3 regions of the Roseixanthobacter finlandensis genome follow, and region 3 is predicted to be linked to each of the others. Evidence: predicted binding sites of a transcription regulator. Region 3 holds the regulator's gene; each other region holds the start of a gene.

Region 1 (9,843 bases), 1.2 Mb from region 3:
TTTCCGCCCGTGCGCTCGCGCCGCTGCCGAAATTGCTGGCGCTTGCCGCGCCGTTTTTCGCGGCCGGCGCCATCGGGATATTTCCCAAGGGCAAGGATTGGCAGCGCGAATTGACCGAAGCCCGCAAAGACTGGACACTCGACCTCGAACTGCGCGACAGCCTCAGCGATCCCCACGGGAAGATCCTGGTTGTGACGCGCGCCCTCAAAGCGGTCCCGTCCCCGGCCGTCCCCGGCGGACACCTACGCGGAAGCGCACATGACTGATCATTCCGTCACCGCCCCCATCGTCGGCGGCGTCACGCCGCGCATCCTGGCGCTGGCGAACCAGAAGGGCGGGGTGGGCAAGACCACCACCGCCATCAATCTCGGCACCGCCCTTGCCGCCATCGGCGAGAGCGTGCTGGTGGTGGATCTCGATCCCCAAGGCAATGCCTCCACCGGGCTCGGCATCGATCGCGGCCGGCGCAAGCTGTCCACCTATGACGTGCTCAGCGGGGAAGCGACCATGGCGCAGGCGATCGTCGATACCGGCGTTCCCTCGCTGTTCGTGGCGGCTTCCACGCTCGACCTCTCGGGCCTGGAGCTGGAAATCGCCAATGAGCGCGACCGCGCGTTTCGCCTGCGCAATGCCCTGCGCGACATGGTCAACGACCCGGCGGCGCCGAAATTCACCTATGTCCTGATCGACTGCCCGCCCTCGCTCTCGCTCATCACGGTGAATGCGATGGCGGCGGCGCACGCCATATTGGTGCCGCTGCAATGCGAGTTCTTCGCGCTGGAAGGCCTCTCCCAATTGCTGAAGACGGTGGAGCAGGCGCGCACCGCCCTCAATCCCGATCTCACCATCCACGGCATCGTGCTGACCATGTACGACGCGCGCAACAATCTGTCCGAGCAGGTGGTGGCGGATGTGCGCCAATTCATGGGCGACAAGGTTTACGAGACCGTGATCCCGCGCAATGTGCGGGTCTCGGAGGCGCCGTCCTATGGCAAGCCGGTGCTGCTCTATGATCTGAAATGCGCGGGCTCGCAGGCCTATCTGCGGCTGGCCTCCGAAGTCATCCAGCGCGAGCGGGCCGCCCGCGCGGTCGCAGCCTGAGGCGGCGCGTTCCAATGGGGAAGAAGGACATGGCGGAAGAAGGCCGCTCGCGGCTCGGCCGGGGGCTCGCGGCTTTGATCGGCGACATGGGGCAGGACGATACCCGTCCTGCGCCCAGCCAGAAGAGTGCCGGTACCCGCAAGGTGCCGATCGAATTCGTGCGCGCCAATCCGCGCAACCCCCGCCGCACCTTCTTGGAAGAGGGGCTGGACGATCTGGCGAGTTCGATCCGCGAGAAGGGCATCATCCAGCCCATCGTGGTGCGGCCAGTGGCGGACCATCCCGGCAGCTTCGAGATCGTTGCCGGCGAGCGGCGCTGGCGCGCGGCCCAGCGCGCCGGCCTGCACGAGGTGCCGGTGGTGGTGCTGGAGCTCACCGACCGCGAGGCGCTGGAAATCGCCATCATCGAGAATGTGCAGCGCGCCGATTTGAACCCGGTGGAAGAGGGCCTCGGCTACGAAGCCCTGATGGCGCAGTTCGATTATACCCAGCTCGATCTTTCCAAGGTCATCGGCAAGAGCCGCTCCCACATCACCAACACCTTGCGGCTGCTGAAGCTTCCCGAGAGCGTGAAGGCCTATCTCGCCGAAGGCCGCCTCTCCGCCGGCCACGCCCGCGCGCTCCTCGCGCACGAAGATCCCGAGGCCATCGCCCGCGACGTGGTGGAAAAGGGCCTGAGCGTGCGCGACGTGGAGGCCATGGGCAAGGTGCGGGAGGCGCTGTCGTCCGTGCCGGCGCCCAAGCCCGCCCCGGCGCCCAAGGATGCCGACACCCGCGCGCTGGAAAAGCGCCTCACGGATGCGCTCGGGCTGGCCGTGAGCCTTCAGGCCAAAGGCGAGGCGGGCGAACTGCGCATCCGCTATGGCGACCTCGACCAATTGGACCTGATCTGCCGGCGGCTCGGCGTCGCGTGAGGCCTCCGGCCTGACCCGGCAAAGACTTTTCCCGCGTTTCCCCCACACCTCGGGGCCGGTCGCACAAGCCCTTATGCTGCAACGCGTCATGCGCGTGTCACGGGCTGGTGCGAGGTAACGGAAGGTTTTTCCGGGTCGGTTGAGGGGGGTTCGATGACGGCGCACACTGCTGCGAAACCGGCGCATGCCCATGGGGCGGCGCACGGCCACGCGCATCGCGAAAAGCCGGTGAAGCTCGATCGCAAGAACGGCGCACCGGAGATTTTCATCTTCTTCGCCCTGCTCATCGGTGGCCTTGGCTACACGGTGTGGTCCATCTGGACCGACGTGCAGGCGGCATCTCCCGGCGTGCTCACCTTCGCGCCGTTCATGCTGCTGCTGCTGGCGCTGCTGATCGCGCTCGGCTTCGAATTCGTGAACGGCTTCCATGACACCGCGAACGCGGTGGCGACGGTGATCTACACCAATTCGCTGCCCGCCCATTTCGCGGTCGTGTGGTCCGGCGGCTGGAACTTCCTCGGCGTGCTGGTGTCCTCGGGTGCGGTGGCGTTCGGCATCATCTCGCTTCTGCCGGTGGAACTGATCCTGCACGTGGGCACCGGCGCCGGCATGGCCATGGTGTTCGCCCTGCTGATCGCCGCCATCATCTGGAATCTCGGCACCTGGTATCTCGGCCTGCCGGCCTCCTCCTCCCACACCCTGATCGGCTCGATCATCGGCGTCGGCATCGCCAACCAGCTGATCCAGGGCAAGAGCGGCGTCGCCGGCGTGGATTGGAGCCAGGCCGCCAACGTGGGCTATGCGCTGCTGCTGTCCCCGGTGGTCGGCTTTTTCGCCGCCGGCCTGCTGCTGCTGACCATGAAGGTACTGGTGAAGAACCCGGCGCTCTATGCCGAGCCCAAGCCCCACCACCCGCCGCCGTGGTGGATCCGCGGCCTGCTGGTGCTGACCTGCACGGGCGTCTCCTTCGCCCACGGCTCGAACGACGGCCAGAAGGGCATGGGCCTCATCATGCTGATCCTGATCGGCATCGTGCCCACCGCCTACGCGCTGAATCGCGCCATCGACTCGACCGATGTCGCCCAATTCCGCGCGCTTGCGTCGGTGACCCAGGCGTCGCTGGTCAAGGCCTCCGACAATGCCGCCGTTCCCGCGGACCCGCGCCAGGCGCTGACCGATTATGTGCGCGACCGCAAGCTGACCCCTGAAACGGTGCCGGCCCTCGCCGCCGTGGCGGGTGAAATCTCCGCCCTGGTGGGCAATCACGAGACGCTCGCCCAGGTGCCCGCCGCCGCCGTTCCCAACATGCGCAACGACATGTACCTGGCTTCGGAAACCATCCGCCTGATGGGGCGCCAGAAGGAACCCACCTTCGATACCGAGACCAGCGACAATCTGGCGGCGTTCAAGCGCGCGCTGGACAATGCCACCAAGTTCATCCCGCTGTGGGTGAAGGTGGCAGTGGCCATCGCCCTCGGCCTCGGCACCATGGTGGGCTGGAAGCGCATCGTGGTGACGGTCGGCGAGAAGATCGGCAAGACCCATCTCACCTACGCCCAGGGTGGCGCGGCGGAAGTAGTCGCCATGGGCACCATCTTCGCCGCCGACATGTATGGCCTGCCGGTGTCGACCACCCATGTTCTGTCCTCGGGCGTCGCGGGAACGATGGCGGCCAACAAGTCCGGCCTCCAGCTCTCCACCGTGCGCAACCTCGCCATGGCCTGGGTGCTCACGCTGCCGGTGGCGATCATCCTCTCCGGCGGGCTCTATATCCTGCTGCGCCAGCTGATGTGATCGGCCGGGCGGATGTCCGCCGGTCGCTTCTGTGGATCTGAAACCGGGCGCGGCTCCTACGGGATGCCGCGCCTTTCTCGTTGGGGCCGGCCTTTTCCCCGCCGGACACTCCAATGACAGGGGAAAGGGCGGTGGCGCGATTTCCTTGCCCGGCCGCGTGCTCTAGCCTGCGGCCATGACCAGCGAAGGCATCCATCCGCAAGCCGATCCCGTCGAAATCGATCCCGTCCCGTCCGGGGCGGGGGAGGGCGCGCGTGCCGCAAAGGCGCAGGCGCCGCGCGCGGGCGAGGGGCACGTGACCCCGGTCATGGCCCAGTTCGTGGAGATCAAGGCGGCCAATCCGGACTGCCTTTTGTTCTACCGCATGGGCGATTTCTACGAATTGTTCTTCGAGGATGCCGAGCAGGCCTCCCAGGCGCTCGGCATCGTGCTCACCAAGCGCGGCAAGCATCTGGGTGAGGACATCCCCATGTGCGGCGTGCCGGTGTCGCGGGCGGAGGAATATCTCCACAAGCTGATCGCGCTCGGCTTCCGTGTCGCGGTGTGCGAGCAGCTGGAAGATCCGGCGGAAGCGCGCAAGCGCGGCGGCAAGAGCGTGGTGCGGCGGGACGTGACCCGCCTCGTCACGCCCGGTACCCTCACCGAGGATGCGTTGCTCGATGCGCGGCGCGACAACGTGCTGCTCGCGGTGGCGCGCACCCGTGCCGGCGGGGAGGGCGAGGCCCATGCCTATGCGCTGGCCTATGCGGACGTCTCCACCGGCGGCTTCCGCGTGATCTCCACCAGCCGGGCCGATCTTGCCGCCGATCTTGCCCGCATCGAGCCGGCGGAAGTGCTGATCTCGGACGCGCTCTATGAAGACGGCGACCTGCGCGAGATCTGGGACCAGCTGCCCGCCGTCACGCCCTTGCCGCGCCAGGGTTTCGAGGGCACGGGGGCGGAAGGCCGGCTAGCGGGTTTCTTCGGGGTGGCGACGCTGGAGGCGTTCGGCGCCTTCTCCCGCGCCGAGCTGATCGCCGCCGCCGCCATCGTCGCTTATGTGGAGCGCACCCAGCTCGGCGCCCGGCCAGCTCTTGCCCCGCCGGTGCGCGAGGCCGATGGCGCCTTGATGCTCATCGATGCCGGCACGCGGGCCAATCTGGAACTGGTGCGCACGCTGTCCGGCGAGCGGCGCGGCTCGCTTCTGGCGGCGGTCGACCGCACGGTGACGGCGGCCGGCGCCCGCCTGCTGGCGCGGCGCATCTCCGAGCCGCTGACCGATCTTGGGGCGATCCGCGCACGGCACGACGCGGTGGAATTTCTCGCCGGCAATGCCGAGATTCTCGCCGTCCTGCGGCGCGGGCTGGCCGGTGCGCCGGACCTTGCGCGCGCTCTCTCCCGCCTTTCGCTCGGCCGGGCGAGCCCGCGCGACCTTGCCGCCATCGGCCGGGGCCTGGAGGAAGGTTTTGCGCTCGCCGCCGCCTTCGTCGACGCGCCGCCGCGCGATCTGGCCGACGCCGTCCTGGCGCTTGCCGGCATGGACCGGGAACTGGCGCGCGATCTTGCCGCCGCCTTGGAGGACGAGTCGCCGCCGACCCGCCGCGACGGCGGCTTCATCCGCGCCGGCTATGATGCCGATCTCGACGCCACACGGGCGTTGCGCGACGAGAGCCGGCGCGTGGTGGCGGCGCTGGAACGGCGCTATGTGGACGAGACCGGCATTCGCTCGCTGAAGATCCGGCACAATGCGGTGCTCGGCTATTTCGTGGAGGTCACCGCCCAGCACGGCGACCGCCTGCGCGAGGCGCCGTTCTCGGCGACCTTCGTGCATCGCCAGACGTTGGCGGGCGCGGTGCGCTTCACCAGCGTGGAACTGGGCGATCTGGAGAGCCGCATCGCCAGCGCCGGCGAACGCGCGCTCGCGCTGGAACAGCATATTTTCGACCGCCTCGCCGCCGCCGTCGTGGCGCAGGCGGGCGAGATCCGCGCCGCCGCCGAGGCCCTGGCGGAGCTGGACGTGTTCGCCGGCCTCGCGCGGCTCGCCGTGGATGAACGCCATGTGCGCCCCGAGATGACCGGCGCGGTGGATTTCGAGATTGAGGGCGGGCGCCATCCAGTGGTGGAACAGGCGCTGGCGAAGGTCGGCGGGCCATTCGTCGCCAATGATTGCGATCTCTCCGCCCCGCCCGGCAAGGAGGCCGGCCGGATCTGGCTGGTCACCGGCCCGAACATGGCGGGCAAGTCCACCTTCCTGCGCCAGAACGCGCTGATCGCCGTGCTGGCGCAGGCCGGCGCCTTCGTGCCGGCGCGGTCGGCGCGGCTGGGCGTGGTGGATCGCCTGTTCTCGCGCGTCGGCGCGGCGGACGATCTCGCGCGCGGCCGCTCCACCTTCATGGTGGAAATGGTCGAGACCGCCGCCATCCTGAACCAGGCGACGCCGCGCTCGCTGGTGATCCTGGACGAGATCGGGCGCGGCACCTCCACCTTCGACGGCATGTCGATCGCCTGGGCGAGCCTCGAGCACCTGCACGAAATCAACCGCAGCCGGGCCTTGTTCGCCACGCATTTCCACGAGCTGACCGCGCTGACCCAACGCTGCGACCGGCTGATGAACGCCACCGTGAAGGTGGCGGAATGGCAGGGCGACGTGGTGTTCCTGCATGAGGTGATCGCGGGCGCGGCGGATCGCTCCTACGGCATCCAGGTCGCAAAGCTCGCCGGCCTGCCGCCCGCCGTCATCGCCCGCGCAAAGTCGGTCCTGGCGGAATTGGAAGCGGCGGAACGGGCAGCGCCGGCGCAGAAGCTGCTGGACGAACTGCCTTTGTTCGCCGCCGCCCGCCGGCCGGAGTCGCAAGCTGAGACGCGCGCGGTCAATCCCGCATTGACGGCGCTGGATGGGCTCGATCCGGACAGCCTCACGCCGCGCGAGGCGCTGGAGGCGCTGTACCGGCTGAAGGGCCTGCGGACACAGACGGCCGGGTGAGCTGCGAGGAGATCAGCCCCCGCCCGGCGCGGGCGCGGTCATGGGCGCGGTGCCGGCGTCGATGGGCGGCGGCGGAGCGGCCTGCGGCTGCCATTCGCCCCAGGCGGTGAAGGCATCCTGGAACGCCTGTTCGCCCGGCGCGCCCTTCTCGAATGCGATGATCGCCCGCTTGTTGTTGGTATAGACCACCGGAATGTCGATCCACGGCCGGGTCTGAAGCAATTGAATATTGCGCTGGCGATCGGCCGGCACGGCGGAGAGGCCCACCAGGAAATAGGTCGGGTTGACCCGCACCGAGAGCCCCACCAGCGGCGCGCCCTGGGCGCCTTCGGTCTGCTTCATGCGGATACCGGGCACATTGGTGATGCCACCATAGGGGAAGTCAGCCGGCAGGGTAAAGCCGATCTCGATGGTATGCGAGGCCGGCAAGGTCTGGTCGGTATTGCGCCGGAGCACGAACGACAGCGCCATGCGCCGTTCTGGAATCTGTAATTCGGCCCGAATGCCGGTGTCGGGCGGCAGGCCGGGGCCGGCATTGAAGGTCTCGGTCTTCCAGGTCACCGTGCCTTCATAGCTTTGCAGGCCCTGCGGCCCCGAGGCGCTTTCCTCGAACAGGACCGCGCGCTGGGTGCCGCTGGTCGGGCGCAGCGGCATGGGCGGGGGACGGCGGGCGGCATCGCCAGAGGCCTGGGCGACGCGATCCGCGCTCTTGGCCGGTTCGCTCGCGGGCCGGGAGGCATCGGCGCCCTGCGTGGCTGGACCCGGCGGGGGCGCCGCGCGCGAGAAGACAAGCTGCTCCAGCGTTTCGTGATTGACCACGGCGAGCGCGATGCCGCCGACCGCCACGATGGCCAAGGCGAAATAGATGAGCGTGCGCCGGCCGCGACCGCTGGTCTTGCCATCGTCGGAAGCCGGCATGCGCGGGCGGGCGGTACGGCTCGCGACCTTGGGCTTGCCGAGGGTCGGGCGCTGGTCGGTGGCGGCATCGTCCGCCGCATCCGGGACCTCGTCTGCGGGTGGCGGGGGGAAGGCCGGGCGCGCGGGGCTCTCGCCGAGCCGGCGGCGCGGCGGTTCGGTGCCGGAGGGGGCCGGCTCCGGCGGCGGGGCGGCGGGCTTTTCAGGCGGTGGGGGTTCCGCCGCGGCGGGCGGCTCCACGGCCGGGAAGAGAGTCTTCTGTTCCGCCTCGATCCGGCGGATGGCCTCTTCCAGGGACTGGCGCTCGCGGGTGATTTCTCCTTCCGGCAAGGGCGGCTCGACGCCGCGCAATTGCTTCAGGAGGGTGTTCCGCGCGCGGTCGAACATCATCTTCCGCTTCTCGGCCGTGTTGGACGGGAGACCGGCGATCGCACGAACCAGGAGCGGGTAATAATCAGCCATCAGCGCTTATGTCTGGAGGAGAACAGGAAAGCTTTGGTTAAGCTTGAAACGGATTTTGCACCAAAATTGTGTCATCGCGTTCCGGGCTTGTCGAAAGCACGGCCACCGGGCAGCCGATCAGCTCCTCGACCCAGCGCACATATTTCACCGCCTCGGCCGGAAGATCGGCCCAGGAGCGGGCGCCGGCGGTGGATTCCTTCCAGCCGGGAATGGTCTCGTAGATGGGTATGGCGCGCGCCTGCTGGCCGCTTTCGGCCGGGAGATAATCAATCTCCTTGCCGTCGAGCATGTAGCCGACGCAGACCTTCAGCTCCTCGAATCCGTCCAGCACGTCGAGCTTGGTCAGCGCGATGCCGTGGATGCCGCAGGTCTTCACGGTCTGGCGCACCAGCACCGCGTCGAACCAGCCGCAGCGGCGCGGGCGGCCGGTGACGACGCCGAACTCGCGGCCTTTGGTGCCGAGGGCCTTGCCCACCTCGTCCGTCAGCTCCGAGGGGAACGGGCCTTCGCCGACGCGGGTGGTGTAGGCCTTGGTGATGCCGAGCACATAGTCCAGCGCGCCCGGCCCCACTCCCGATCCGCTCGCCGCGCCGGAGGCCACGGTGTTGGAGGAGGTGACATAGGGATAGGTGCCATGGTCGATGTCCAGCAGGGCACCCTGGGCGCCTTCGAACAGGATCTTCTTGCCGTCGCGGCGGGCCTTGTCGAGCAATTCCCACACCCGGTCCATAAACGGCAGGACCTTGGGGGCGATGGCTTCCAGCTCGGCGATCAGCGCCGCCGCATCCACCTCGGCGAGGCCGAGGCCGCGCCGCAGCGGATTGTGATGGCTGAGCAGGCGCTCGACCTTGGCCGGCAGGCTCGAAAGATCGGACAGGTCCACGAGGCGGATGGCGCGGCGGCCGACCTTGTCCTCGTAAGCCGGGCCGATGCCGCGCTTGGTGGTGCCGATGCGGGTGCCGGAATTGGCGCCTTCGCGCAGGGCGTCCAGCTCACGGTGCAGCGGCAGGATCAGCGGGGTGGTTTCGGCGATGCGCAGGCGCTCGGGGCCGACGACGACACCCTGGGCCGCGAGGCGGGCGAGTTCATCCACCAGCGCCTGGGGATCGAGCACGACGCCATTGCCGATGACCGAGAGCTTGCCCGGCCGCACGACGCCCGAAGGCAGCAGCGAGAGCTTATAGGTGACGCCGTTCACCACCAGGGTATGGCCGGCATTGTGGCCCCCCTGGAAGCGAACCACCACGTCGGCCTGCTCGGAGAGCCAGTCGACGATCTTGCCTTTTCCTTCGTCGCCCCATTGCGAGCCGACAACGACCACGTTGGCCAAGGTGAGCGGTCCTCCGCCGGAGCGCGGCCGGATTCGGCACGCGCGAACAAAGCAAAGCCCCGGTTTGTCCGGGGCATTAAGGGTGCGTCTTACGGGATCGAGGCTTGCGAGGCAAGGCGTTACGCCGCGGCGGGCGGTTCCGATGCCCGCCGCCCGGCGGGCGAGACCGTGCGGGGCCGCGCCCTTTTCACCCCGAATTGCGCAATCCGGCGGAGATGCCGTTGATGGTGAGCTGGATGCCGTGGAGCACCTTGTCCCCCACATCCTCGCCCGCCTCGGCGCGGCGGTGCAGCTTCAGCATGTGCACCTGAACGTGATTGAGCGGGTCGAGATAGGGGAAGCGGTTGCGGATCGAGCGGTCGAGC
Region 2 (9,843 bases), 640 kb from region 3:
GCGCGATGTCGGAGGCGGCGGCGAGGGCGCGCAGCAAGGTGATGCGGCGGGCGAGCTCCTCCGGCACGCGTTTTTCCACCAATGCGGCGGTCTGCCGCTCGCCACGCAGGCGCCACACCTCCGGCAGGCTGGTGTCGAGGTCGCCGGCGACATCCGCGATGGCGCCGCGATAGCGGTCCACCACCGTGCCGAGGCCGGTGCCGAGGTCCACATTGCGCAGGAACCACACGGTGCGGCCCACGGCGAGATCCTGCACCTCGGCATAGAGCTGCAATTGCACGGCGCCGTCGATCTTGGTGTCGAGCGCGTCGATGGCGGCGTTCAGCGCGCCGAGGTCGAAGCTGTCGCGCACCGCCGCATAGGCGCGCACCACGCTCGCCGCATCCATGCCGGTATGGTCGCTGATGCGCGCGATGCACGCCGGCCCGCCCTGGTTGATGATGGCATTGGCAAGCCCGGTGGCGATGATCTCCCGCCGCAGGCGATGGGCGGTGATGGCATTGGGGAAGCGCTGCTCGATGGCGTCCGGGAAATAGCGTTCCAGCTCGGCCGCGAGATAGGCATCGTCCGGCACGTCGGAGGTGAGCAGTTCAGAATAAAGCGAGATCTTGGCATAGGCGAGGAGCACCGCCAGTTCCGGCCGCGTCAGCGCCTCGCCCCGCGCGCGGCGCTCCTGGATTTCCGCGTCGGAGGGCAGATATTCCACGGAGCGGTCCAATTCGCCGCGCAGCTCCAGCATCTGCATCAGGCGCTGCTGGAAGGCGAGATCCTCCACCCCGCGCCGCTCGGCGAGCGAGATGGCGAGGGTCTGGAGATAATTGTTGCGCAACACCAGCAAGCCGACATCGTCGGTCATCTCGCCCAGCAGCGCCGCCCGGTCCGGGGGCGAGAGCAGACCCTCGGCCACCGGGAGGGACAGCGCGATCTTGATGTTCACCTCCACGTCGGAGGTGTTCACGCCGGCGGAATTATCGATGGCGTCGGTATTGAGCCGCACGCCGGCGCGGCCGGCTTCGATGCGGCCGCGCTGGGTCATGCCGAGATTGGCGCCTTCGCCCACCACTTTCACCCGCAATTCGCGGGCGGCGATGCGGATGGCGTCGTTGGCGCGGTCGCCGGCCTGGGCGTCGGTCTCGCTCGCGGCGCGCACATAGGTGCCGATGCCGCCGAACCAGAGCAGGTCCGCCTTGGCCTTCAGGATCGCGCTCATCACTTCGGTCGGGGTCGCCTCCAGCTTGTCCAGCCCGAGCACGGCGCGCGCCTGCTCCGACAAGGCGATGCTCTTGGCGGTGCGGGGATAGATGCCGCCGCCCGGAGAGATCAGGGCCGGATCATAATCCGCCCAACTGGAGCGCGTGAGATTGAACAGGCGCTGGCGCTCGGCGTGGGAGGCGGCGGGATCGGGATCGGGATCAAGGAAGATGTGGCGATGGTCGAACGCCGCCACCAGCTTCAGCGCGGTGGACAGCAGCATGCCGTTGCCGAACACGTCGCCCGACATGTCGCCCACGCCCACCACGGTGATCGGGGTGGTCTGGATGTCCACGTCGATCTCGCGGAAGTGGCGCTTCACCGCTTCCCAGGCGCCGCGCGCGGTGATGCCCATGGCCTTGTGGTCATAGCCCACCGAACCGCCCGACGCGAAGGCGTCGTCCAGCCAGAAGCCGTGGTCCTGTGAAAGGCCGTTGGCGATGTCGGAGAAAGTGGCGGTGCCCTTGTCCGCCGCGACCACGAGATAGGGGTCGTCCCCGTCCACCCGCACGGTCAGCGGCGGGTGAACCACTTCGCCGCCCTTGAGATTGTCGGTGATCTCCAGCAGCGCGGTGACGAAGATCTTGTAGGCGGCGATGCCTTCGGCCTGCACGGCGTCACGCGAGCCGCCGGCCGGCAGATGCTTGGGCACAAAGCCGCCCTTGGCGCCCACCGGCACAATCACGGCGTTCTTCACCTGCTGCGCCTTCACGAGGCCGAGCACTTCGGTGCGGAAATCCTGCGGCCGGTCGGACCAGCGCAGGCCGCCGCGCGCCACATGGCCGAAGCGCAGATGCACGCCTTCCACGCGGGGCGAATAGACGAACACCTCATACATGGGCCGGGGCAGGGGCAGCCCCTCCACCTTGGCGCTGTCATATTTGATCGCGATGGCGCCCTTGGGCCGGCCGTCCGCGTCCAGCTGGTAGAAGGTCGTGCGCAGCGCAGCGTCCACCAGATTGACGAAGCGGCGCAGGATGCGGTCTTCGTCGAGCGAGGATACGTCCGCGAGCGCGGTCTCGATCTCCTCGCGCAGCGGTGCGCCCCGGGCGGCGCGGGCCTCGGGGCTCGCATCCAGGCGCGGGTCGAAGGAGGTGTGGAACAGCTGGACGATGCGGGCGGCGACGTCCGCGTGGTTGACCAGCGTGGTCCACAGATAGTCCTGGGAATAGGGAATGCCGGCCTGTCGCAGATAGCGGGCGAGCGCGCGGGCGAGCGCCACGTCGCGCCAGGCCAGGCCGGTGTCGAGTACCAAGGCGTTGAAGCCGTCGTTCTCCGCTTCCCCGCGCAACACGGCGGTGAGCAGGTCTTCCAGGCGCGCGGCCGAGCCGGACACCTCGATGGTGCCGCTGTCCACCCGCTCGAGCGTCATCTCATGCAGCCAGGAGCGGCGGGTCTCGGTGTCGGCGCCGCAAACCGGCTCGATGTGATAGGTGCGTTCGTTGATCGCCTTCAGCCCCATATTCTCCAGCATGGGCACGCGCTCGGAGAGCGGCAGCGGGCGGCCGAAGGAGAGCAGGCGCAGCGAGATGCGGTTCGCCGGATCGCCGGGGCGGCGGTAAAAATCGAGGGCGATCGGCCGCTCGGGCGAGAGACGCTCCAGCCGCTCGATGTCGGCCACCGCCGTATCGATGCCATAGGCGGCGATATAGCCGGGATCGAAGGCCTTGCCGTAGCGCTCGAACAGCATGCCGGCATCGCCGGCGCTCGGGGTTTCACGCAGCGCCTGGCGCAGGCGGTCGCTCCAGGAGAGCACGTCCTCGGCCACCGCGGCTTCCAGCGCCGCGCGGTCCACCTCGGGGGTGCGACCCTCGCGCCGGCCGATGATGTAATGCACGCGGGTCAGCGGCACATCGGTGAGGTAGGACGGGGAGGCCGCCGAGACATGCCCGCCGAACGCGGTCGCGAGGCGGGCGCCGATCTTGTCGCGCAGCGCGGCATCGAAGCGCTCGCGCGGCAGATAGACCAGCACCGACACGAAGCGATCGAAGGCATCGACGCGCGGCAGCACCCGCACGCGCGGGCGGTCGTAGAGCGAGAGAATGTCGCGGGCGAACACCAGCAGCGTCGCCGGGTCGATCTGGAACAGGTCGTCGCGGGGATAGGTCTCGAGCACCGTCCCGAGGGCCTTGCCGGAATGGCTCTCCCGGTCGAGACCGGCGTCCTCGACGACCATTTCCACCTTGCGGCGCAGATAGGGGATCTGGCGCACGGAATCCGTATAGGCCGTGGAGGTGAACAGGCCGATGATGCGCAATTCGCCGAGCAAGCGGCCATCGTCGGCATGCAGCTTCACCCCGACATAATCGAGGAACGTGCGGCGGTGGACGCGCGAGCGCAGGGACGCCTTGGTCACGATGAGCGGCAGCGGCCCGGCCAGGAACTGGCGGATTTCCGGCGTCGTCACCACCGCTTCCTCGCCGAGGCGCAGCTCGTGCACGTCGCGGTCGCGCAGGATGCCGAGGCCCTCCTCGGCGACTTCGAGGCCACCGTCGGCGGCGAGCGCATAGCGCCGCACGCCGATGAAGATGAAGTCGTCATTGGCCAGCCAGTCGATGAAATCGGCGGCTTCCTTGCGATCGTCCTTGGAATAGGGCTGGGACTTGCGGCGGAACCCCTCGGCCGCTTGGCGCACCTCGGTGCGCATGGCGAGGAAATCGGCATTGGCAGCGCGCACGTCGGCGAGCGTCTTGTCGAGGGCGAGCTTGAGCGCCTCGCGCGCCTCGGCGGTTTCCAGCGCCTGGATGTGGATGTGGATCAGGCTCTCGCGGATGGAGCGCTTGCGGCCCTGGGACAGGTCGGTCTCGATGCCGGTCACCTGTCCCGCGCCATCGCGCTCGACCGCGAAGATGGGATGGGTGACGAACTTGGCCTCATAGCCCTGGTCCGCCAGCTCGCCGGCGATGGAATCGAACAGGAAGGCCATGTCTTCATTGACCGTCTCCACCACCGTGATGGCGGGGGCGCCGGCCCATTGCGGGTTGAATACCCGCACGTCGTGCAGGCCCGGCACGCGGCCGGCGAGATGGGCATGGGCCTCGCGGCACAATTGGGCGAGGGCCTCGGGCAGAAGCGCCGCCACGTCCTCCGGCGCGGCGCCGGCGAGCAGGGCGCGGGCGAAGAAGGCGGGCACGGGACCGTCCGCGAGCAGGCTCACCGCGTCCTCGATGCGGGCCTGGGCGCCAAATCCGAGTTCCGAACCTTGAAATCCTTGGACGTTCATGGCCTCTCCCCCTTGGCACCCGCGCGCAGCGCGGGGCCCCGCCGTCCCGATCGGACGTTCTGCACTGTGGGTTTCGCTCAGAGCCGCGACGGAACGATGACGGGGACCTATTCGAAGGGGGATCAAGATGAACGCGCCGAAGAGCACAGGCAAGCCCAGGAAAGCCAAGTCAAACGCTGCCGAAAATACAGGCGAGCCCAAGAAAGGGGCGGTTCAGGCCGCAGTGCAGGCGGTTGCGCGTGTGGCGACGAAGGCCGCCGCAAAGGCGACCGGCAGCGCCGCGGGCAAGTCGGCAGCCAAGTCGGCAGGCAAAAAAAACGCCGCCCCGGCGCCCCGGCCCACCGACGACACGCCCCGAATCGCGCTCGATCTGATGCCGGCGCCGCTCGATGAGGCGAACCAGGCTTATTTCGACAAGTGCATGGAGAAGCTTGGCTTCGTGCCGAATGTTCTGGCCGCGTACAGTTTCGATATTGCCAAGCTGAATGCCTTCGCCGGCATGTATAATAATCTAATGCTCGCGCCCTCCGGCTTATCGAAGCTTGAGCGCGAGATGATCGCGGTCGCGGTCTCCAGCGTGAACCGCTGCTATTATTGCCTCACTGCCCATGGCGCCGCGGTTCGCGCGCTTTCCGGCGATCCTCTCCTCGGCGAGCAATTGGTGATGAATTATCGCGCCGCCCGCCTGGAGCCGCGCCAGCGCGCCATGCTGGATTTCGCCGTGAAGCTCACCGAGCGGCCCCACGAGGTGGAGGAAGCGGACCGGGCGGCGCTGCGCGCGGTCGGTTTCTCCGAGCAGGACATCTGGGATGTGGCGGCCGTGACGGGTTTCTTCAACCTGTCCAACCGCATCGCCATCGCCACCGACATGCGTCCGAACCCCGAGTATCACGGGCAGGCGCGCTGACGGGAAAACCCAACGGCCTCACGCCGAAATCATAACTTCGCCGTCCCCTTCACTATTGTGAAGGGGACCCCGGAATGCGCAAGAGCGTGCGCTTCGAGGTGACGCAGCGCCCGCTTGTGCTTCAGGTCAGCGGCGTTTCTGTAGACCACCTGAAGGTGGCCGTCGCGCCGGTTCCCTGACATGTCAGCACCCGCCCAGAGGCCGCCTCATCCTGCTCAGACTTTAGGCGCAGACTGACCCTATTGACGGCAGCCAAGTTTACCGTGCTAGGTTGCGGCGCAAGATCAAAAGCATCAGCGAAGATGCGATCTCAGGGGGAGCCGGGCGAGCGCATCAGCGCCCCCGGCCGAAACAAGCGAGGGCACAGAGCACGATGACGGACACTGTCTCAGACGTGCCCTACATCGTTGAAGCGGAAGGTCTCACGAAAGAGTTCAAGGGTTTCGCGGCGGTCAAGAACGTCAACCTGCGGATTCGACGGCACACGATTCACGCCCTCATCGGGCCGAACGGTGCCGGTAAGACCACGTGCTTCAACCTGATCACGAAATTCCTGGAGCCGACCCGTGGCGTCATCCGCCTGAACGGGAAGGAGATCACCCGAACCAAGCCCGCCGACGTGGCGCGGCTGGGCATGGTGCGCTCGTTCCAGATCTCGGCGACATTCGGCCACTTGACGGTGCTGGAGAATGTGCGCGTCGCCCTGCAGCGCGCACTGGGCAATTCGTTCCATTTCTGGCGGTCCGAGCGTTCGCTCGACGCGCTGAACGAGCGCGCCATGCAATTGCTGGAGGAAGTGGACCTCACCTCCTACGCCAAGCATGAGGCGGTGGAACTGCCCTACGGCCGCAAGCGGGCGCTGGAAATTGCCACCACGCTCGCGCTCGAACCGGAAATGCTGCTGCTCGACGAGCCGACCTCCGGCATGGGGCGCGAGGATATCGCCCGCACCGCCGACCTCATCAAGCGCGTGTCGGCCAACCGCACCGTGCTGATGGTGGAGCACAATCTTTCCGTGGTCGCGGACCTGTCGGACGCCATCACCGTGCTGGCGCGCGGCGAGATCCTCACCGAGGGGCCGTATTCGGAAGTCTCCAAGAACCCGCAAGTGATCGAGGCATACATGGGAACGGGGCATGGCCATGGGTGAGGCGGCCTCTGCCGCGCCGCTGCTCGCGGTGCGCGACCTGCATGGGCATTATGGCGAAAGCCATGTGCTCCATGGCATGAGCTTCGACATCCACCCCGGCGAGGTGGTGACGCTGCTGGGCCGCAACGGCGCCGGCAAGACCACCACCATGCGCGCCATCATGGGCCTGCTGCGCAAGCGCACAGGCTCGATCCGCTACGACGGCAACGAGACCGTGAAGCTCGCGCCCAACCATATCGCGCGCCTCGGCATCGGCTATTGTCCCGAGGAACGGGGCATTTTCGCCAGCCTGAACGTGCGCGAAAATCTGCTGCTTCCCCCGGTGGTGCTGCCTGGCGGCCTCTCCGTGGACGAGATCCACGATCTGTTCCCCCGCCTGGAGGAACGGCGCAACAGCCAGGGCACCAAGCTGTCCGGCGGCGAACAGCAGATGCTGGCGATCGCCCGCATCCTGCGCACGGGGGCGAAGCTGCTGCTGCTCGACGAGCCGACCGAAGGGTTGGCGCCGGTGATCGTGCAGCATATCGGCGACATCATTCGTGCGCTGAAGACCAGGGGCTTCACCGTGCTGCTCGTGGAGCAGAACTTCCATTTCGCCTCGACCGTCGCGGACCGCCATTATGTGGTGGAGCACGGCAAGGTGGTGGACATGGTCCCCAACGACAAGATCGCGGAAAACGCGGCGCGTCTCGAAGCCTTTCTCGGCGTCTGACGCCGGGTTTTCGGAAAAAACGCAACCGGCTGCCTTGCCGGAGGAGGAAACAAGATGCGTCTTGCAACCATGTTCATGGCGGCCGCGAGTCTCTTCGCTGTCACCGCCGCCCAAGCCCAGACCACGCCGATTCCCGTCAAGATCGGCGTCCTCAACGACCAGTCGGGGCTCTATGCCGATCTCGGCGGACCCGGCTCGGTGTGGGCCGCCAAGAAGGCGGTCGAGGATTTCAATGCCGCCGCGAAGGGCCTGAAAGTGGAGGTCGTGTTCGCCGACCACCAGAACAAGGCCGACGTGGGCACCTCGATCGCCCGCCAATGGTATGATGTGGACGGCGTCGACGTGATCGTCGACGTGCCCAATTCCGGCGTCGCCCTGGCCGTGAACCAGGTGACCAAGGAAAAGAACAAGGTGTTCATCAATTCCGGCGCCGCCAGCTCCGACCTCACGGGCAAGGCCTGCACGCCCAACACCGTGCACTGGACCTATGACACCTGGGCGCTGGCCAACGGCACCGGCAAGGCGATCACCAAGAACGGCGGGGACACCTGGTTCTTCCTCACCGCCGACTATGCCTTCGGCCATGCGCTGGAGCGCGATACCTCGGAAGTCGTGAAAGCCAACGGCGGCAAGGTCGTCGGCAGCGTGCGCGTGCCGCTGAACAATTCCGACTTCTCCTCCTTCCTGCTCCAGGCCCAGGGTTCCAAGGCCAAGATCATTGGTCTCGCCAATGCCGGCGGCGACACCATCAACTCCATCAAGCAGGCGGCCGAATACGGCATCGTCGACGGTGGCCAGAAGCTCGCGGGCTTGCTGATCTTCCTCTCCGACGTGCATTCGCTCGGGCTGAAGACCGCGCAGGGCCTGAACCTGACCTCGGCCTGGTACTGGGACATGACGGACGCCAACCGCGCCTTCGCCAAGGAGTTCGCGGCGGCCAATCGCGGCGTGCACCCGACCATGGTGCAGGCCGGCGTCTATAGCGGCGTGACCCATTATCTGAAGGCCGTCGCAGCCCTGAAATCGGCCAAGGACGGCGCGGCCGTGGTGGCCGAGATGAAGAAGCTGCCCACCGACGACAAGCTGTTCGGCAAGGGTGAAGTGCGCGCCGACGGCCGCCAGATCCACCCCATGTTCCTGTTCGAGGTGAAGAAGCCGTCGGAATCCAAGTATCCGTACGATTATTACACCTTGAAGGCGACGATCCCCGCCAACGAGGCGTTCCGTCCGCTCGACCAGGGCGATTGCCCGCTGGTCAAGAAGACCTGATGGCGTCCGCGGGCCGGCGTCACGCCGGCCCGCTCTCTCCTGTTGCAGAGACCGATCCATGTTCGAGCTAATCGGCATCGCCCCTCAGGCCTTGTTCGGCCAGTTGCTGCTGGGCCTGATCAACGGCGCCTTCTATGCCATGCTGAGCCTCGGGCTCGCGGTGATCTTCGGGCTGTTGAACGTCATCAATTTCACCCACGGCGCCCAATATATGATGGGGGCCTTCGGGGCCTGGATGCTGCTGAATTATGCCGGCATTCCGTTCTGGGGCGCGTTGGTGCTCGCGCCCATCGTGGTGGCGGTGATCGGCATGATCATCGAGCGGCTGCTGTTGCGCCGGCTCTATCATCTGGACCACCTTTACGGCTTGCTGCTGACCTTCGGCCTGGCGCTGATCCTGGAAGGGCTGTTCCGCCGCCAATATGGCGCCTCCGGCCTGCCATATAACAATCCGCTGCCGGGCGGCACCAATCTCGGCTTCATGTTTCTGCCCAATTACCGGGCCTTCGTGGTGGTGGCCTCGCTGGTGGTGTGCATCGCCACCTGGTTCGTGATCGAGCGCACCAAGCTCGGTTCCTACCTGCGCGCGGCGACCGAGCGGCCGGACCTCGTCCAGGCGTTCGGCATCGACGTGCCGCGCATGATCACGCTGACCTATGGCTTCGGCGTCGGCCTTGCCGCGCTCGCCGGCGTGCTCGCGGCGCCCGCCTATCAGGTCAGCCCCACCATGGGCTCCAATCTCATCATCGTGGTGTTCGCGGTGGTGGTGATCGGCGGCATGGGATCGATCATGGGCGCCATCGTCACCGGCTTCGGCCTTGGCCTCGTGGAGGGACTGACCAAGGTCTTCTATCCCGAGGCCTCGTCCACGGTGATCTTCGTCATTATGGCCCTCGTGCTTCTGGTGAAGCCCGCCGGCCTGTTCGGCACGGTGAAGTGAGGCCATCATGACTTCCGCGTCCTCCCCCGCCGTCGCCCCCGTGCCCACCGCCGCCAACGGCTTCACCCCCGCCCGCATCGCGCTCGCGCTGGTGGCGCTGGGGCTGCTGCTGGCGGCGCCGTTCGCGGTCTATCCCGTGTTCCTCATGAAGGTGCTGTGCTTCTCGCTGTTCGCGTGCGCCTTCAACCTGATGCTCGGCTACACCGGGCTGCTGTCGTTCGGCCATGCCATGTTCTTCGGCGGTGCCGCCTATATCACCGCCTATCTGGTGAAGGTGAAGGGCTTCCCGCCCGAGTTCGGCATCCTCGCTGGCACCGTGTTCGCGGCGCTGCTCGGGCTGCTCACCGGCCTGCTGGCGATCCGCCGGGTCGGCATTTACTTCGCGATGGTG
Region 3 (9,843 bases):
GGTGGTCTATTCGGCCACCAAGCATATCGACGGACAGGGCCGGTGCCTCGGCGGGGTGATCCTGGCCTCGCAAGCCTTCATCACCGAGGGCCTGCAAACCTATCTGCGCCAGACCGGCCCCTCCATCTCGCCCTTCAATGCCTGGGTGCTGCTGAAGGGCATGGAGACCCTGGCGCTGCGCGTGGAGCGCCAGCAGGCGAGCGCGGCCACCATCGCCGATGCGCTCGCCGCCTCCCCCAAGGTGGAGAAGGTGATCTATCCGTTCCGCGCCGACCATCCCCAGGCGGAATTGGCGCGGCGGCAGATGAAGGGCGGCGGCACGCTGACCACCTTCGTGGTGGGCGGCGGGAAGGAAGGTGCGTTCCGCTTCGCCAATGCGCTGCGGCTGATCCGCATCTCCAACAATCTCGGCGATTCCAAGAGCCTGCTGACCCATCCCGCCACCACCACCCACCAGCGCTTCACCCCCGAGGCGCGGGCCGAGATGGGGATTTCCGACGGGCTGGTGCGCCTCTCCGTGGGCCTGGAACATGCCGGCGACCTGCTCGCCGACCTCACCCAGGCGCTCGAAAAGGTGTGAGCGCGCATCGCCGGGCGGCGCCATCGCGCGCCCGCGACTCCGCAGCGCGACGGTTCTCGCCCCGAACCCATTGCGCCGTGCCCGCATCGCGGGTTCACTGTGCGCGCACGCAGCGAAGTATAAGGGGGATCGAATGTATCGGGCGACGACGCGCCAGATCCAGGTGACGGCGACGCCGCGCTATGTGGCGGAACGCTCGGACCCGGAACATGGCAATTTCTTCTGGGCCTATACCATCGAGGTGGTGAATCTGGGCGGCGACGTGGTCCAGCTCAAGGCGCGCCATTGGGTGATCACCGATGCCCACGGCCATGTGGAGGAAGTGCGCGGCCCCGGCGTGGTGGGCGAAGAGCCGGTGCTTCCCCCCGGCGGACGATTTGAATACACCTCGGGCGTGCCACTCGCGACCGCCATGGGCATCATGAGCGGGCATTACGAGATGTTGACCGAGAAGGGCGAATCCTTCTCGGTGGAAATTCCCGCATTCTCCCTCGATACGCCGGACATGCGCCGCGTTCTCAACTGAGATGGCAGCCCCCATGCAAGCGGCCAAGGCACCCACCATCCACGCCGAAGCCGGCCAGCCGCTTGACGCCCGGCCGATCGCCGCGGCGCTCGGGGCGGTGGTGGTGACCCTCGGCGTGAGCATGCTGCTGCCCGCGCTGGTGGATTATGCGGTGCGCTCGGGCGAGCAGGACGTGTTCGTCGGCACCTCGGCCGTCACCATTTTCGTCGGGGTGCTGCTGAGCGTCATCGGGCGCGGCGCGAACTTCCGGCGGCTGGACCTGCGGCAAGCCTTCCTGCTGACCTCCTCGGTCTGGATCGTGCTGACCGCGTTCGCCGCCCTGCCCTTCATGTGGGGCAAATCCGGGCTGTCCCTGAGCCACGCCGTGTTCGAGGCCATGTCCGGCCTTACCACCACCGGCGCGACGGTGATGACCGGGCTCGACGTGCAGACGCCGGGCATCCTGCTCTGGCGGGCCTTGCTGCACTGGTTCGGCGGCGTCGGCATCGTGGTGATCGCCATCGCCGTGCTGCCCATGCTGAGCGTCGGCGGCATGCAATTGTTCCGCATGGAATCCTCCGACAAATCGGAAAAATTCCTACCGCGCGCGGGCGCCATCGCGAAGGGCCTGCTGCTGGCCTACGTCCTGCTCACCGTGGTGTGCATCGCCAGCTACAAGGTCGCCGGCCTCGACCTGTTCGACGCGGTGACGATCGGCATGTCCACCATGTCGAGCGGGGGCTTCGCCAATTCCGATTCCTCGCTGTCCGTGTTCGCGGACCCGGCGGTGGATTATGTGGCGGTGGTCTTCATGCTGCTGGCGAGCCTGCCCTTCCCGCTCTATATCCGCGCACTTTCAGGCGATGTGACGCGGCTGTTCACCAATCCCGAGGTGCGCCTGTTCCTGGCGATCGTCGCGGTGTTCACGCTCGCCTCCTTCGCCCAGCAGACTTTCCAGGGCGTGGCCCATGGGGAGACGGCGTTTCGCGGCGCCCTGTTCACGGTTGCCTCGCTCGTCTCCACCACGGGCTTCATGGCCGTGGACTATACCAATTGGGGGCCGCTCTCCGACGCGCTGCTCCTGGTGCTGATGTTCGTGGGCGGGTGTACCGGTTCCACCTCCGGCGGGCTCAAGGCGCTGCGCCTGGCCATCACGGCAAAGGCAGTGCGCCAGCATCTCAAGCGCATTTCCTATCCCAACGGGCTGTTCCCGATCCGCTACGGCGGGGCGCCGGTGGCGGACGACATCGTCGCCTCGGTGCTCGGCTTCGTGTTCCTGTATTTCGCGACCTTCATCATCGTCGCGGCGGCGCTGAACTGCATCGGCCTCGATGTGCGCACGGCGCTTTCCGCCACCATCGCATGCCTCGCCAATGTGGGACCGGGGCTCGGCCCGATCGTCGGGCCCGCCGGCAATTATGCCAGCCTGCCGGAAAGCGCGATCGTGCTGCTCACCGCGGCCATGCTGCTCGGCCGGCTTGAAATCCTCACCGTGCTGGTGCTGCTGCTGCCGCGCTTCTGGGTGCGCTGAGCGCGCAGCCGGAGCGCCGCTTAGCGCCGGCCCGCTCAGGGCGCGACGTCGTCCGAGGCGGGACCGCCAGGTGTTGGGTCAGCGGTGGGCGCATCGTCCGCCAGTACCTCTTCCGCACGGAACCCGTAGGCACGGCCGCAGAATTCGCATGTGACCGAGATCCCGCCATCCTCCTGCACCATGCCGGCGCGCTCCTCGCGGCTGAACGAGGACAGCACGCCGAACACCCGCGTGCGCGAACAGGTGCAATGGGCGAGGATGGGCTGGGGCTCGAACACCCGCACGCCGCGTTCATGGAACAGGCGATAGAGCAGCGCCTCGCTGGGCAGGGCCTGGTCCAGCAATTCCACATCTTCCAGCGTGCCCACCAGCGACTGGGCTTCCATCCAGGCATCGTCGAGCGGCACATCTGGCTGTTCCACGCCCTCGGGCGCGTCGCCGGGATGCAGGTCCGCCTGCGCCGCCCGGCCCGCCTCGGCGGGCAGGAATTGCGCCAGCAGGCCGCCGGCACGCCACGCGGAGGGCTCCCCGCCCGGCCGCATCTCCTCGCCCACGGCGAGCCGCACGCGGGTCGGGATCTGTTCGGATTGCTGGAAATATTGATGGGCCGCCGCCTCCAGCCCGTCGCCCTCCAGGGCGACAACCCCCTGGTAGCGATTGGCGGAGAGGCCCGGATCGATGGTCATGGCGAGGTGGCCGCGCCCGATCAGCAGCGCCGGCGCGGCGGCATTGCTGGCCTCCGCCTGCGCCACCGCCTCGGCATCGAAGCGAGCATAGGCGCGCACCTTGTCGGGGCTGACGAAATCCACCACCACCATGTCCACCGGACCGTCGGTCTGGGTCTGGAGGATGAAGCGGCCCTCGAATTTCAGCGAGGACCCCAGCAGGACGGTCAGCGCCACCGCCTCGCCGACCACGCGCTTCACGGCATTTGGATAATCGTGATGCACCAGCACCGCGTCGAGCATGGAGCCGACGCGCACCACGCGGCCGCGAATATCGAGCGCGTCCACCTGGAACGGAAGCACCGAATTGTCGGGTGCTTCCGGGCGGGGCTCAGGACGTGTTTCCTTGGTCATGATACCTCATTCCAACCGCTCGGCTTGAGGGCCGTGCCTTCGACTGGCCCACCTTCGACCGCTACCGCGGGGATCGTCCCGGCCGCCGCGCGGGCCCGGCCGGGGGAAGATGGCTGCACCGTCCCCCGGCACCGCGGCTCAGGCTGCGGGCGTATCGAAGCACCAGGCCAGAATGCCCTTCTGGGCATGCAGGCGGTTTTCCGCCTCGTCGAACACCACCGATTGCGGGCCGTCCATCACCTCATTGGTCACTTCCTCGCCGCGATGGGCGGGCAGGCAATGCATGAAGATGGCATCCGGGGCCGCGCGCGCCATCAGGGCGCGGTTCACTTGATAGGGCTTCAGGAGATTGTGGCGCCGCTCGGCTTCCTTGTCGCCCATCGACACCCAGGTGTCGGTGAGGATGCAGTCCGCCCCCTCCGCCGCCGCCTCGGGATCGCGGGTGAATTTCACCCGCGCCTTGGTCTTCTTGACGAAGTCCTTGAGCGCCTGGCGCGGCGACAATTCCTTCGGGGTGGCGACGTTCAGCTCGAAATCGAAGCTGTGCGCGGCATGGATCCAGGAGGCGAGCACATTGTTCGCGTCCCCGGTCCAGGCCACCTTGCGCCCGGCGATGCGGCCCTTGTGCTCCTCGAAGGTCATCACATCGGCCATCACCTGGCAGGGATGGGACACGCGGGTGAGCCCGTTGATGACCGGCACGGTGGCGTAGGTGGCCAGTTCCATCAGATCCTCATGGCTGAGAATGCGGATCATGATGGCGTCCACATAGCGCGACAGCACGCGGGCGGTGTCGGCGATGGTCTCGCCGCGCCCAAGCTGCATTTCTGCGCCGGTGAGCATCACCGTGTCGCCGCCGAGCTGGCGCATGGCCAGATCGAACGAAACGCGGGTGCGCGTGGACGGCTTGTCGAACACCATCGCCAGCGATTTGCCGGCCAGTGGCCGCTCGGCGGTGCCAGCCTTGCGCTTGGCCTTGAGATCCTTCGACAATTCCAGAACCCGCCGCAGCTCCACCGCGGGGATATCGGACAGATCGAGAAAATGACGCACGCCAATGTCCTTCATTCGGCGGCTCCCTTCGCCGACGCCAATGCAAGGCCGTTCTCGATCCGCAGGCAGGCGGCCTCGATTTTCTCGGCGGCAATGGCGATCTCGTCCTCGCTGAGGATGAGAGGCGGCAGAAGTCGAACCACGTTATCTCCTGCGCCCGGGGCCAGCAGGCCCTCGTCGCGCAGGGCGAGCACCAGCTCGGCGGCGGGGCCCTGCGCCCTCATGCCAAGCAGGAGCCCTTCACCTCGCACTTCGGCGATGACCGCGGGATGACGGTCCTTGATCTCGTTCAGCGTGCGCACGAGCAGTGCGGAGATGGCCTGCACCCGCTCCAGGAAGCCGTCCGCCAACACCACGTCCAGCACCGCATTGCCCACCGCCATGGCGAGCGGGTTGCCGCCATAGGTGGACCCGTGGGTGCCGAGCGTCATGCCGCGGGCGGCATTCTCGGTGGCGAGGCACGCGCCCATGGGGAAGCCGCCGCCGATGCCCTTCGCCACCGCCATGATGTCGGGCAGGATGCCCGAGGTCTGGTAAGCGAACAGACTTCCGCTGCGCCCGACGCCGCACTGCACCTCGTCGAGGATCAGCAGCAGGCCATGGGCGTCGCACAGCGCCCGCAATTGCGGCAGGAAATCCGGCGAGGGCACGCGCACGCCGCCTTCGCCCTGGATCGGCTCCACCAGGATCGCCCCGGTTTCCGGCCCGATGGCCGCCTTGACCGCCTCGATATCGCCGAACGGCACATGGTCGAAGCCCGGCATGTTCGGGCCGAAACCTTCGAGATATTTGGCATTGCCGCCGGCGGCGATGGTCGCGAGCGTGCGCCCGTGGAACGCGCCCTCGAACGCGATGATGCGGTTTTTCGCCTCAGCGCCGATCACATATTGATAGCGGCGCGCCATCTTGATGGCGCACTCCAGCGCTTCCGCACCGGAATTGGTGAAGAACATGGTGTCCGCGAAGGTCACCGCCTTCAGCCGCTCCGCCAGCCGCTCGCCGCCGACGATGCGGAACAGGTTCGAGGTGTGCCAGAGCTTTCCGGCCTGTTCGGTCAGGGCCGAGACCAGATAGGGATGGGCGTGCCCGAGGATATTGACCGCGATGCCGGCGGTGAAATCGAGAAAGCGTCGCCCGTCCGTCGTGACGAGCCAGCAGCCCTCTCCCTTTTCAAAAACCAGGTCGATGCGCGCATAGGTCGGCAGAACGGGGGTGATCACGGAAACCCCTCCTCTTGGGGTGGGGCGAAACGCGGAGCGTCTCGCCGGACATCAGAAACGCCAAAGGCCGCCCTCGCGGGGCGGCCCGACAAAAAGGGATTCTAATGATCGCGCGCGGGAGGTCAACAGAGCGCAGCCGTTAACCTGATCGTAACGACTTGGGGACAACGGCGCGGGAATGCATTCCGACTCTGTGCGGGCGGGCGTGCATATTGTAGTTTGCTCGTGGCCGACCACGACATCTCGTGCAGGCCTGTTCCCCAAGTGACGTTGGGCCCTGCGAACCCGCGTGCAATGGCGCGCCTGGGTGCGGGAGAAGAGTCGAAGGAGGAGAGCGATGAGCTGGAACGACGAGCGCGTCGAACTCTTGAAGAAGCTCTGGGGCGAAGGGCTTTCCGCAAGCCAGATCGCCGGCGAGCTGGGCGGCATCACCCGCAATGCGGTGATCGGAAAAGTGCACCGCCTCGGCCTCTCCGGCCGAGCGAAATCAACGGTCCCCGCGGCGCGGCCGCGCAAGGCCCGGCCTGAAGCGCCCGCCAACAAGCCCGCGCCGCAGCCGCAAACCATCGGCAACACCGCGCTCGCCCCCGCACTGGAAGCCTTCGTGGCACCCGCGCCCGCGCCGCGTCCGGCCACCGGCGGCAATGTCGTCGCCATGGGCCAGCGCTGCACGATCATGAACCTTACGGAAGGCACCTGCCGCTGGCCGATCGGCGAGCCGGGCACGGAAAACTTCTATTTCTGCGGCGGCCGCAGCCTCACCGGCATGCCCTATTGCACGACCCATGCGCGGATGGCCTATCAGCCCACGCAGGATCGCCGCCGCGACCGGCGCGTCGCCCGCATCTGAGCGGCGCCCGCGCGACCGCGGAGCCGCGCGGCCCAAACGTTTTCGAGCGAGCCTCTTTCCTGTCGCTCGAAAACGCCTAGCTTTTTGTTTAACGCGTTTTCTTCACGCGAACCGGTACCCACTTCGCTCGAAAACGCCTGCCTGTTGCGTGAGCGCGTTTTCTTCACGCGCACCGGTGCCCACTTCGCTCGAAAACGCTTTTAGCGCACGGGATAATCGCTGCATTTGTAGCCGACGAAACAGGCCGGATTATCCTGCGTCGGCGCGTAGGTCGGCCGCGCCACCCCGTCGGGATCGCAGAAGCTATTGTCCCGGACGACCCGGTGGAAGGTTTCCGGGGCCGTTTCCAGAATAGCGCCGCCCGCACGCGAGACCAGGGATGCAACATCCGCGCAATGCGCCTCGGGTGTGAATGCGCTTGCCTGCGCGCGCGTCACCGGCAGCGCGAGCAACAGCGCGAGGAGGCCGAGAACGGCCAGCGCGGCAGGGCACGCGGTTCGTCCGGACTGCGATGCGCCCTCACCACCCGCAACGGGCCGCTGTGGACGCGCCTGACGGCCATCGAGACCGCTGCGGCCCGCAAAGGGCTGGTCGGGCGCGAGGGCCTGGTTGCGCGGGAAGACATCATTGCGCCACAAGATATGGTTGAGCGAGAAGATATGCCGGGCCATGAGGAGGCTCCCTATCGCCGGGGAGGGAACCCCTCCCTGACGGGCATATGGGTCTTGGCCTGGAGCGCCGCTATTGTCCGCGCAGTCACGATCTCTCGCTTTTGAAACCCGCCGCAGACCGTGGACCGGCGCGCGGCGGGCGTGAATGCGACAGGACATGCGGGCACGCGCCCGCACCTTCGGCCACATCGCTCAATGGACGCGGGCGAACATCTCGTTGAACGAATAGCCGGCGCCGCGCACGGTGCGGATCGGATCCGACTGCCGCCCCCGGTTGATCGCCTTGCGCAGGCGACCCACATGCACGTCCACCGTGCGCTCGTCGATATAGACATCCTGCCCCCACACGCCATCGAGCAATTGCTCGCGGGAGAACACCCGTCCGGGACTTTGCATCAGGAATTCCAGCAGGCGGAATTCCGTCGGCCCAAGATGGACCTCGCGGCCGGAGCGGTGAACCCGGTGGGTCTCCCGGTCGAGCTCGATGTCGCCGGCCCGCAGCAAGGTGGCCACATGCTCCGGCTTCGCCCGCCGCAGCAGCGCCCGCACCCGCGCCAGAAGCTCGGGCACGGAAAAGGGCTTCACCACATAATCGTCGGCCCCGGTAGCGAGGCCGCGCACGCGTTCCGTTTCATCGCCACGGGCGGTGAGCATGATGACCGGCAGCCGCTCGGTTTCCGGGCGGGTCCGCAGGCGGCGGCACAATTCGATGCCCGACAAGCCCGGCAGCATCCAGTCGAGGATGACGAGGTCCGGCACGCTTTCGCGCAACCGGGTCTCGCCCTCATCGCCTCGCCCGACGCTTTCGACGAAATAACCTTCCGACTCCAGATTGTAGCGGAGCAGAAGGGTCAGGGGTTCCTCGTCCTCGATAATCAAGATACGCGCAGGCACGGATTTTACCCCTGAAGGCTATGCCCCGGGAAAGCGACGGTCGTCTCGCTGGAGACATCCGCCTTCGGGCGCTCTTCGGACAACATCTGCCCTGAAACCATATAATAGATGGTTTCCGCGATATTGGTCGCGTGGTCGCCGATGCGCTCGATATTCTTGGCGCAGAACAAAAGGTGCGTGCACACCGAGATGTTGCGCGGATCTTCCATCATATAGGTGAGGAGTTCGCGGAACAGCGAGGTGTACATGGTGTCGATGCCGCTGTCGCGGACCCACACATCCACGGCCTTCGCCTGGTCGCGGCTGGCATAAGCGTCCAGCACTTCCTTAAGCTGCTCCAGTACCAGGTCGGACATGTGCTCGACGCCGCGCACCAGCTTCTGGGGATGATATTCCCCCTCGATGGCGAGCACCCGCTTGCCGACATTCTTCGCGAGGTCGCCGATGCGCTCCAGGTCGGAGGCGATGCGGATCGAGGCCACCACGTCGCGCAGATCGCTCGCCACCGGCTGGCGCTTGGCGATGCAGATGATGGCCTTTTCCTCGATCTCCCGCTGCAGCAGATCGACGCTCGCATCGAGCAGGATCACCCGCTGGGCGGCAGCGGTGTCGCGGCGGATCAGAGCATTGACGGCATCGGCCACCATGCGCTCGGACTGGCCACCCATTTCGACGACCTTGCGGCCGATCTCCTTCAGCTCGGCGTCGAAGGCCGAGACGGTATGGTCGGACATCTGGCAGATCCTTGCTTGGTCAGCCGAAGCGGCCGGTGATGTAGTCGCGGGTCTTGATCTGCTTGGGATTGGTGAAGATCACGTCGGACGGCGCGACCTCGACCAGCTCGCCCAGGTAGAAAAAGGCGGTGATATCGGCGCAGCGCGCCGCCTGCTGCATGTTGTGGGTCACGATGACGATCGTGAAATCCTGCTTCAGCTCGTCGATCAAATCCTCGATCTTCGAGGTGGAGATCGGGTCGAGCGCCGAGGTCGGCTCGTCCAGCAGGATCACTTCCGGCTGCACGGCGATGGTGCGGGCGATGCACAGGCGCTGCTGCTGGCCGCCGGACATGCCGAGCGCCGAGGTGTGCAGGCGGTCCTTGGTCTCTTCCCAGATGGCGGCCTTACGCAGGCAGCTTTCCACCCGCTCGTCCATCTTCGACTTGTTGAGGTTCTCGTGCAGGCGCACGCCGAAGGCGATGTTGTCATAGATCGACATGGGGAACGGCGTGGGCTTCTGGAACACCATGCCGATGCGCGTGCGCACGACGGTCGGGTCCAGCTCCTTGCCGACGATGTTGACGCCGTCAAACATCACGCCACCCTCGGCGCGCTGGCCGGGATAGAGATCATACATGCGGTTGAACACGCGCAGCAAGGTGGACTTGCCGCAGCCCGAGGGGCCGATCATCGCGGTAACCCGCTTCTGGGGGATCTCGAAATTGATGTTCTTCAGCGCGTGGT

The links. The regulator PhoB, encoded in region 3, activates phosphate uptake and scavenging genes when phosphate is short. The targets are predictions, from matches to a motif close to TGTCATNNANCTGTCAT.
Region 1: the regulator PhoB is predicted to act here: its motif matches at 2,100-2,116, upstream of V5G24_RS23500 (inorganic phosphate transporter).
Region 2: the regulator PhoB is predicted to act here: its motif matches at 4,560-4,576, upstream of V5G24_RS01565 (NAD-glutamate dehydrogenase).

The regions. Positions count from the first base shown of each region.
Region 1 covers NZ_CM195536.1:5,059,362-5,069,204, reverse strand. The annotation lists gene rsmG (16S rRNA (guanine(527)-N(7))-methyltransferase RsmG) at 1-266, shown strand, start outside; gene V5G24_RS23510 (ParA family protein) at 259-1,101, shown strand; gene V5G24_RS23505 (ParB/RepB/Spo0J family partition protein) at 1,131-2,015, shown strand; gene V5G24_RS23500 (inorganic phosphate transporter) at 2,169-3,809, shown strand; gene mutS (DNA mismatch repair protein MutS) at 3,985-6,771, shown strand; gene V5G24_RS23490 (hypothetical protein) at 6,784-8,148, opposite strand; gene V5G24_RS23485 (adenylosuccinate synthase) at 8,186-9,478, opposite strand; gene ppc (phosphoenolpyruvate carboxylase) at 9,666-9,843, opposite strand, start outside.
Region 2 covers NZ_CM195536.1:309,417-319,259, forward strand. The annotation lists gene V5G24_RS01565 (NAD-glutamate dehydrogenase) at 1-4,474, opposite strand, end outside; gene V5G24_RS01570 (peroxidase-related enzyme) at 4,848-5,381, shown strand; gene V5G24_RS01575 (ABC transporter ATP-binding protein) at 5,755-6,531, shown strand; gene V5G24_RS01580 (ABC transporter ATP-binding protein) at 6,518-7,243, shown strand; gene V5G24_RS01585 (ABC transporter substrate-binding protein) at 7,298-8,512, shown strand; gene V5G24_RS01590 (branched-chain amino acid ABC transporter permease) at 8,571-9,452, shown strand; gene V5G24_RS01595 (branched-chain amino acid ABC transporter permease) at 9,460-9,843, shown strand, end outside.
Region 3 covers NZ_CM195536.1:951,468-961,310, reverse strand. The annotation lists gene V5G24_RS04620 (O-succinylhomoserine sulfhydrylase) at 1-580, shown strand, start outside; gene apaG (Co2+/Mg2+ efflux facilitator ApaG/CorD) at 714-1,106, shown strand; gene V5G24_RS04610 (TrkH family potassium uptake protein) at 1,120-2,616, shown strand; gene V5G24_RS04605 (Hsp33 family molecular chaperone) at 2,652-3,695, opposite strand; gene argF (ornithine carbamoyltransferase) at 3,834-4,763, opposite strand; gene V5G24_RS04595 (aspartate aminotransferase family protein) at 4,760-5,968, opposite strand; gene V5G24_RS04590 (GcrA family cell cycle regulator) at 6,306-6,818, shown strand; gene V5G24_RS04585 (hypothetical protein) at 7,019-7,489, opposite strand; gene phoB (phosphate regulon transcriptional regulator PhoB) at 7,682-8,383, opposite strand; gene phoU (phosphate signaling complex protein PhoU) at 8,389-9,117, opposite strand; gene pstB (phosphate ABC transporter ATP-binding protein PstB) at 9,137-9,843, opposite strand, start outside.